3 regions of the Escherichia fergusonii ATCC 35469 genome follow, and region 2 is predicted to be linked to each of the others. Evidence: predicted binding sites of a transcription regulator. Region 2 holds the regulator's gene; each other region holds the start of a gene.
What was found. Region 2 encodes PurR, which represses purine synthesis genes. Its sites were predicted from a motif close to CANGCAAACGTTTGCNTG; they were not measured.
Positions count from the first base shown of each region.

Region 1: a site for PurR is predicted at 1,412-1,429, ahead of purM (phosphoribosylformylglycinamidine cyclo-ligase). Genes of this name have one in related genera too.
Region 3: a site for PurR is predicted at 1,385-1,402, ahead of cvpA (colicin V production protein). Genes of this name have one in related genera too.

Region 1 is NC_011740.1:692,733-696,018, forward strand. It holds gene purN (phosphoribosylglycinamide formyltransferase) at 1-312, opposite strand, end outside; gene purM (phosphoribosylformylglycinamidine cyclo-ligase) at 312-1,349, opposite strand; gene upp (uracil phosphoribosyltransferase) at 1,583-2,209, shown strand; gene uraA (uracil permease) at 2,295-3,286, shown strand, end outside.
Region 2 is NC_011740.1:1,422,025-1,425,310, reverse strand. It holds gene EFER_RS07015 (MFS transporter) at 1-706, opposite strand, end outside; gene cydH (cytochrome bd-I oxidase subunit CydH) at 874-963, opposite strand; gene purR (HTH-type transcriptional repressor PurR) at 1,260-2,285, shown strand; gene punR (DNA-binding transcriptional activator PunR) at 2,282-3,214, opposite strand.
Region 3 is NC_011740.1:865,272-868,557, reverse strand. It holds gene purF (amidophosphoribosyltransferase) at 1-804, opposite strand, end outside; gene cvpA (colicin V production protein) at 841-1,329, opposite strand; gene dedD (cell division protein DedD) at 1,588-2,238, opposite strand; gene folC (bifunctional tetrahydrofolate synthase/dihydrofolate synthase) at 2,228-3,286, opposite strand, start outside.

The DNA.
Region 1 (3,286 bases), 730 kb from region 2:
CAACTTTTCTGCGTAATGCTCCACAAATGTCGGGCTTAAAATACGCATAAAACCCGCCAGCACCACAACATCGGGCGTGTAGTTGTCAATCTCAGCAATAAGTTGCTTGTCAAAAGCGTCGCGGTTAGCAAAATCATTCGCTGACAATACATGCGTTGGGATACCCGCTTCCCTGGCACGTTCAAGGCCGAACGCGTCGGCCTTATTGCTGAAGACTGCCCGTACGGTGCCTTTGATTTTATTGACTTTGCAGGCATCGATGATTGCCTGCAAATTGCTTCCGTTGCCGGAAATAAGCACCACAATATTCATCAAGCAATAACCACACGTTGTTCGGCATCAGAGGCTTTAATCACCCCAATTTTCCAGGCCTTTTCACCGTTGGCATTGAGCAGGGCGAGGGCGTTTTCGACTTCCGCTTCTGGCAGAGCGATGATCATGCCGACGCCACAGTTAAAGGTGCGATACATTTCGTGGCGGCTGACGTTACCCGCAGTTTGCAGCCAGTTAAACACTTCCGGCCACTGCCAGGAGGATTCATCAATTACTGCCTGAGTATTTTCTGGCAGTACGCGAGGAATATTTTCCCAGAAGCCACCCCCCGTCAGGTGAGCAATAGCATGAACATCAACCTTGTCGATCAATTCCAGTACCGATTTCACATAGATGCGAGTCGGTGCCAGCAGGTGGTCTGCTAATGGTTTACCAGCGAGCTGCGTGGTTTGTGGATCGCAACCACTGACTTCGAGTATTTTGCGCACCAACGAATAACCATTGGAGTGCGGACCGCTGGAACCAAGAGCAATCAGTACATCGCCATCGGTTACTTTCGTACCGTCGATAATTTCTGATTTTTCCACCACTCCAACGCAGAAACCGGCAACGTCATAATCTTCGCCGTGGTACATACCTGGCATTTCTGCGGTTTCACCACCAACCAGAGCACAACCAGATTGCAGGCAGCCTTCCGCGATACCGCTAATAACGGAAGATGCGGTATCAACATCCAGTTTGCCGGTCGCGTAGTAATCAAGGAAAAACAGAGGTTCAGCACCCTGTACCACCAGATCGTTGACGCACATCGCTACCAGGTCGATACCAATAGTGTCATGACGCTGTAAATCCATCGCCAGACGCAGCTTGGTGCCAACGCCATCAGTGCCGGAAACCAAAACCGGTTCACGATATTTTTGCGGCAAAGCGCACAGCGCACCGAAACCGCCCAGACCACCCATGACTTCCGGGCGGCGCGTTTTCTTTACTACGCCTTTGATTCGATCAACCAGAGCATTACCTGCGTCGATATCAACACCGGCATCTTTATAGCTAAGAGAGGTTTTTTCGGTCACTGCTTAGGTCCCCACGCATTTACTAGCGTTAACAGAATAATTTCGGCGCAATTCTATCAGGCTAAGCAAACGTTTGCGAGCCTGTGTTGAACATGCTTTATCTGCTATTTTTTAACCAGCAGATGAATGATTGATCGATATCATGTCTTCAATGTATTGCGGCGAGGATGAAAAGCGGTATAATCCGTCGATTTTTTTTTAGGTTGCCACTCGTCTGAGGATAGGAGAAGAGTATGAAGATCGTGGAAGTGAAACACCCACTCGTCAAACACAAGCTTGGGCTGATGCGTGAGACCGATATTAGCACTAAACGCTTTCGTGAACTCGCCTCGGAAGTTGGCAGCCTGTTAACATATGAAGCGACCGCCGACCTGGAAACCGAGAAGGTTACGATTGAAGGGTGGAACGGTCCGGTTGAAGTCGATCAAATCAAAGGCAAAAAAATTACCGTTGTACCGATCCTGCGTGCTGGTCTTGGCATGATGGAAGGCGTACTGGAAAACGTACCGAGCGCACGTATCAGTGTGGTCGGGATGTACCGTAACGAAGAAACCCTTGAGCCAGTACCGTATTTCCAGAAACTGGTTTCCAATATCGATGAGCGTATGGCGCTGATCGTTGATCCAATGCTGGCAACCGGTGGTTCTGTCATTGCCACCATCGACCTGCTGAAAAAAGCGGGCTGCAGCAGCATTAAAGTGCTGGTGCTGGTTGCCGCGCCGGAAGGTATCGCGGCGCTGGAAAAAGCCCACCCGGACGTGGAACTCTATACAGCATCTATCGATCAGGGGTTGAACGAGCACGGATACATCATTCCGGGTCTTGGCGACGCCGGTGACAAAATTTTTGGTACGAAATAAATAATAAATTCTTTCTTAGCCGACTTTAAGAGTCGGCTTTTTTTTGACTAAAACGCTAATAAACTTAATCGTAGAGGAAAACACTATGACGCGCCGTGCTATCGGGGTGAGTGAAAGACCGCCGCTTTTACAGACAATCCCGCTTAGTTTGCAACACCTGTTCGCCATGTTTGGTGCAACTGTACTGGTGCCCGTTCTGTTTAATATTAATCCGGCAACCGTTCTGTTATTCAACGGCATCGGAACCTTGCTGTATCTCTTTATCTGTAAAGGAAAAATCCCCGCCTATCTCGGGTCCAGTTTCGCTTTTATCTCCCCGGTTTTGCTGTTGCTGCCGTTAGGTTATGAAGTGGCACTGGGTGGTTTTATCATGTGTGGTGTACTGTTTTGCCTGGTGTCTTTTATTGTGAAGAAAGCAGGGACTGGTTGGCTGGATGTTATGTTCCCACCAGCTGCCATGGGCGCAATCGTTGCCGTCATTGGTCTTGAACTGGCGGGCGTTGCAGCGAACATGGCCGGGTTACTGCCAGCAGAAGGTCAGGCACCTGATGGTAAAACGATTTTTGTTTCCCTGGTGACGCTGTCAGTCACGGTACTGGGGTCCGTATTGTTTCGTGGTTTCCTGGCGATAATCCCGATTCTTATCGGTGTGCTGGTGGGTTATGCCCTTTCGTTTGTGATGGGAATGGTTGATACCACACCAATTGTGAACGCCCACTGGTTTGCATTACCGACTATCTATACGCCGCGTTTTGAGTGGTTTGCTATTCTTACGATTCTGCCAGCAGCGTTGGTGGTGATTGCGGAACATGTCGGTCATCTGGTGGTAACGGCGAATATCGTGAAAAAAGATCTGATCCGTGATCCGGGTCTGCACCGTTCGATGTTTGCTAATGGCCTGTCGACCGTGATTTCTGGTTTCTTTGGTTCTACGCCGAATACCACCTACGGTGAAAACATTGGTGTCATGGCCATTACTCGCGTCTACAGTACCTGGGTCATCGGCGGTGCGGCGATTATCGCTATTCTGCTTTCTTGTGTCGGGAAACTGGCCGCTGCCATTCAGATGATCCCACT
Region 2 (3,286 bases):
GCGTCGCATGGGTAATGGTTTGTAATACAGGAGAGATATAGGTATAGAGCGTAAACATGGCCCCCGCGCCCAGTACCGTGGTCAGCAGTGCTGAGAGCACTTGCGGTCGTAACAGCACACCCAGTTCTTTTTTGACATCTGGCCGTGCCCCTGCCCCACCTTTTGGTAAAGAGAACCAAAGACTGACCATTGAAACCACCCCTAACACTGCCGTTGCCATAAAGGACATTCGCCAGCCAATTGTTTCACCAAGCCAGGTGGCTGCGGGTACGCCACCAATATTAGCCAGCGTCAACCCCATAAACATCGTGGCAACGGCACTCGCCTGCTTGTGCTTAGGCACTACGCTTGCAGCGACAACCGAACCAAGACCGAAGAAGGCGCCATGGTTAAGGCTGGTCAAAATACGTGACAACATTAATGTGGTGTAATCTGGCGCAATCGCAGAAAGTACATTACCAAGCGTAAAGATTGCCATCAGAAAAATCAGGGCGTTACGTCGGGCGCGATGAGAAAGTAACAATGTCATTAAAGGCGCACCAACCATGACTCCCACGGCATAGGCACTAATCAACATACCAGCCGCAGGTATGGAGACATCCACACCACGAGCGATCACAGGCAACAAGCCCATTGGGGAGAATTCCGTTGTCCCAATACCAAATGCGCCAATTGCCAGCGCCAGCAAGGGATAATTTATCTTCATGCTTCGACTCCACGTCTTCGCGTTTTACGCGATACCTAAGTAAGTGGAGAAAAGCATGACATCAATCACAAAATAATGAAAATAACAAATTTACAAAACACTTTTGCAGATTTGCTAACAATTGGAGAAGAGCGAATGAGGGAGAGAATTCTCCCTCGGGGTAAAAATCAGTGCAGAGCTGCGGTCAGACCACCCGCAACGATCAAAGCGAGGACGATTAAGGTCGTAATTAAAGAGTATTTCAGATCATTGCTCATCAAGTTTTCTCCTTTTTATTCCCACACAAAAAGTGATGTAGCGCATTTTTGCATACATTTGGCTAAAAATCTCCCGCCATTTAGCGTGATAACTGTTTTTAGCACTTCCCCTTTTGGTCAAGATCGGCCAAAATTCCACGCTTACAAGTATAGCGTACCGGCCATTGACCCCTTCCTGTCGTTCCGTGTCGTATTTTCCGGCGTGCCGCAACCCTGACGTTGCGCTCAGGGTGTGTAAAGGCAAACGTTTACCTGGCATTTAATGGAGTTATGGATCGGGTCTGGAGTGAGATGTAATGGCAACAATCAAAGATGTAGCGAAGCGAGCAAACGTTTCCACTACAACTGTTTCACACGTAATCAACAAAACACGCTTTGTTGCGGAAGAAACCCGTAATGCCGTCTGGGCAGCAATCAAAGAATTGCATTATTCTCCGAGCGCCGTTGCTCGAAGTCTGAAGGTTAACCACACCAAGTCAATCGGCCTGCTGGCAACCAGTAGTGAAGCTGCTTATTTTGCGGAAATCATTGAAGCGGTTGAGAAAAACTGCTTCCAGAAAGGCTACACGCTGATTTTGGGTAATGCCTGGAACAACCTGGAAAAGCAACGTGCTTACCTTTCCATGATGGCGCAAAAGCGCGTGGATGGATTGCTGGTAATGTGTTCTGAATATCCAGAGCCCTTGCTCACCATGCTGGAAGAGTATCGCCACATCCCAATGGTGGTCATGGATTGGGGTGAGGCAAAAGCTGATTTCACCGATGCCGTGATTGATAACGCTTTTGAAGGCGGATACATGGCAGGTCGTTACCTGATTGAACGTGGACACCGCGATATCGGCGTAATCCCCGGACCTCTGGAACGTAATACCGGCGCGGGTCGTCTGGCAGGCTTTATGAAAGCGATGGAAGAAGCGCTGATTAAAGTGCCGGAAAACTGGATCGTACAGGGAGATTTCGAACCAGAATCTGGTTATCGCGCAATGCAGCAGATTCTTGCGCAAACGCATCGCCCCACGGCAGTTTTCTGTGGTGGCGATATCATGGCCATGGGTGCATTGTGTGCTGCCGATGAAATGGGCCTGCGTGTACCACAAGATATTTCAGTGATCGGTTATGATAACGTGCGCAACGCCCGTTACTTCACGCCAGCACTGACAACTATTCACCAGCCAAAAGATTCACTGGGCGAAACAGCATTCAACATGTTGCTGGACCGTATTGTGAATAAGCGTGAAGAACCGCAATCCATTGAAGTACATCCGCGCCTGATTGAACGTCGTTCTGTCGCAGATGGTCCTTTCCGCGACTATCGTCGTTAAGATGTCTTTGTGGGAGCCGATTCTGGCTCCCGCAACCACTCTTTATTCAGCGTTTCGCTGTCTCCCAGATAATCCAGCAACCAGGCGAGCGCTGGTGACATATCGTTTTGCTGCCAGGTAAGACAACAGGCAGCGTCCGGGAATGGATTTTCAAGCTGTAGCGCTACCCATTTACCGCTGTCGATCCACGGCTTGGCAAAATGCGTAGGTACCATCGCCATGCATAACCCAGCGGAAATACAGGTAGCTGAAGACTCCCAGTCCGGTACCACTACCCTTTTTTGGTTATCCAACAACCAGGTAATACGTTTTGGTAGATTTCTTGATGTGTCTTCACGCACCAACGAGGGCCAGTTGCGCAACGTATCATCACTTAATGGCCCCGGCATTGCTGCCAGTGGATGATGACTGGCAACCACGCAACACCAACTCAACATTCCCATATCGCGAAACGTATAGCGCCCCCCTACAGGAATCGCTTGTGTCGCGCCTATAGCCAGTTCCACACGTCCGTCAGCCAGTGCATCCCAGACACCATTGAAGACTTCCTGGAATACGCGCAATTCAACATCGTCAAAATGACGGTAAAAATCGACGATCAATTGACGTGTACGTTCTGGACGAACAATGTTATCCACCGCGATGGCCAACTCACCTCGCCACCCATTGGCAATTTGCTGGCATTGTTGTCGCGTGATCTGCATTTTTTTGATAACAGATCGCCCCTCTTTCAGAAACCATGCTCCCGCCGGAGTCAGTTCTACATCACGGTGTCGGCGTTCGAAAAGAGGCACCGCTAACCATTCTTCCAGTTGTCTTACGGTATAGCTGACGGCAGAAGGCACTCGATGTAATTCCTGTGCTGCTGCGCTAAAGCTGCCATTGCGCGCCACCGCATCAACCACTTCAAGAGAGTATTCAGACCACATATTCTGCCTACAAAATTTTTGAAATCACCCGTCAAATATTAACGTTTCACAATCAGAATTTCACTCCCTACA
Region 3 (3,286 bases), 560 kb from region 2:
GTCGATGAACGAGTCTGGTCGGGCAAAGTAAACATACTCGAACAGGCACGGATTGCTGACCGGGTTGTCAGCGCACTGACGGGTAAACAACTGCCCTTCTTCAGTGATGTAAATCGCCTCGCCTGGGGCGACATCACGCAGGAACTCAAAGCCCAGCGTATCGAGCGCAACGCTTTCGGAAGCGACCATATATTCTGTGCGGTTCTCGTCAATATCACGTTTCCCCAGTACCAGCGGACGAATACCGTTAGGATCGCGGAAAGCAACCATACCGTGGCCGATAATCATCGCCACACAGGCATACGCACCGCGGATTAAGCGGTTTGTAGCGGCGATGGCGGCGAAGATGTTGTCGGCTTCCAGTGGGTAGTGGCGGAAGTTGTCCAGCTCGCTGGCGAAGATATTAAGCAGAATTTCCGAGTCGGAAGTGGTGTTGATGTGGCGGCGTTTTTCTTCAAACAGTTTTTTACGCAACTCGTGAGCGTTGGTCAGATTGCCGTTGTGGGCAAGAGTAATGCCATACGGGGAGTTAACGTAAAACGGCTGCGCTTCAGAGGCGCTGGAGCTACCAGCCGTGGGGTAACGCACATGACCAATGCCCATATTGCCCTGCAAACGCTGCATATGGCGAGCTTCAAATACATCGCTCACCAGCCCGTTCGCTTTACGCAAACGGAAGCAGTTATTGGCATCAATGGTGATGATGCCGGCGGCATCCTGACCGCGATGCTGAAGCACCGTTAAGGCATCATAAATCGACTGGTTAACCGGCATAACACCGGCGATACCGACAATACCGCACATACGTCTTTTTCCTCGTTAAGCCACATCTCAGAGCACTTACGCTCTGGGCAAGAAACTTGACGAGCTTTGCAGATAATCAAAAAACCATCTGATGATAAAACTGAACTGCGGGATCAGCTGTGATTTGCTCCAGTCTTCGCTTTTCGACACCCCGGTAAAGGAGTCGAGAAAGAAGAGAATGGCAGCAACAATCAACACACCGCGCAACGCACCGAAACAGACGCCCAGCACCCGATCGGTGCCTGACAACCCCGTTTTCTCTACCAGCTGGCCTATCACGAAGTTCACGATAGCACCAACGATCAGGGTAGCGATAAACAGTACCGCAATGGCAATCCCATTTCGAACCAGTTCGTCTTCAAAGCCCGTAAACCAGGCTGACAGGTAAGTGTAGTAATGACTGGCAACAAAGAAAGCACAACCCCATGTCACCAGCGATAACGCTTCACGAACAAAGCCGCGGATCAGGCTAACCAGAGAAGAAAAAGCAATCACCGCGATTATGGCGTAATCAATCCAGACCATATGTGTCCCACGATTTTACGCCCTGTCATCCTGTTCGGGGCGCATTCTAACAGAAAAAGAAAACGTTTGCGTAGGGATTTCCTTCCCGCGCATCAATAAAAATGGCGCTGAAAAAATATTCAACGCCATCGACTTTTTATGCCTTTGCGGCATCGGACAATGCGTGTCGGATGCGGCGTAAACGCCTTATCCGACCTACGGTTCTACTCCTGCGTAGGACTGATAAGACGCGCCAGCGTCGCATCAGACAAGACCGTATTAATTCGGTGTATAACCCATTACCACGCCGCTTAAGCCAGAAAGTTGCTTCAACTCACCCAGCGAACCTTTCAGCTTATCTTTCGAGGCATCCGGCCCAACCAGAATACGGGTAATTTTACCCTGCACTGGCGTGGATGGCGACGTATAAACCCGATAACCGGCACCGCGCAGCTTACCGACAATCTCATTCACTTTATCGGCATTTTTCAGTGCCCCCAGTTGTACAACATAGGCTTTACCCGTCGGGGCGGCTTTTTCTTCCACGACCGGCTTCGGCGCAGGTGGTGCTTCAACCTTCGGCTTAGGCGGCTCCACCGGTTTCGGCTTCGGTGGGATGACCGGTGCAGGTTCCGGTTCAAACTCGGTGTTATTGGCTGCAATAGTGGCCGGATCGAGCGACGGCGCGGCAGCATCACCTGCCCGCACCTCTTCCGCTGCGCCTTCCGGCGGCTGCGTCGGCAGCGCCTGGGTGGCGGCTGGCATCATATCAGGCTCATCGCGATCGCCCGCTTTTGGCACCAGCGGGATAGCCGCGAACTCATCCTGATAATGTTTTTTCTGCCCGTCCAGCAACCCTGGAAGTACAATCACCCCCAGCGCCACCAGCACGATCGTACCCACTAACCGATTCTGAAACTTACTTGCCACCGCTTCTCCTCGCGTCAATCACTTCCATGACATGTGCGACCGTGTGGAACGAACCACACACCAGCACGGTATCTTCCGCTTTAGCGTCCGCCATTGCGGCATCCCATGCCTGCGCCACGCTATCAAATGATTTGCCGTTACCCAAATGCTCAAGCAGTTGTTCTGCCGTGGCACCGCGCGGCCCTTCCAGTGGCGCACAATACCAGTCATCAACCACGCTTTTCAACCAGGCCAGAGTTCCGGCAATATCTTTATCATGTAGCATACCGATAACCGCCAGCACGCGCCCGTTTTTCGGTAACGCTTTCATACGCCCGGTGAGATATTCCGCCGCATGTGGATTATGCGCGACATCAAAAATAACGCGTGGCGACTCGCTCACAATCTGGAAACGTCCTGGCAAAATTGCGCTGGCAATCCCGTCGCGAATGGCATTTTCACTGACCTCCAGCCCGCTGGCACGCAGTGCCGCCAGCGCCGTTGCGGCATTCGGTTGCGGGACAAGCGGCAACGGCAGATTTTCCAGCGTGCCGTAAGCATCGCTAAACGTCCAGTCATTGTCGCTGACGGAATAATTCCACTCAATGCCCCGACGTTGTAGCAGTGCGCCTTTTTCCTGCGCCACATCAGCAATGGTAGAAGGCATTTCAGGCTCTCCGACAATTGCCGGTTTTTCATTGCGGAAAATCCCTGCTTTCTCACGACCAATGCTTTCGCGATCTGGCCCCAACCAGTCGGTATGATCCAGCGCAATGCTGGTCACCACCGCAACATCAGCATCGACAATATTGGTTGCATCCAGACGTCCGCCCAGCCCTACTTCCAGGATCACCACGTCTAGTTGTGCCTGTTTGAACAGCCACAACGCCGACAGCGTACCGTACTCGAAATAGGTCAGGGAAATATCACCGCGTGCCGATTCAATCTCCGCAAAAGAGGCTGTGTGGGCCGATTCCGGCAATTCCTGGCCCTGCACACGAACGCGCTCGGTATAACGCACCAGATGCGGCGAACTGTAGACGCCCACTTTGTACCCTGCCGCCATCAG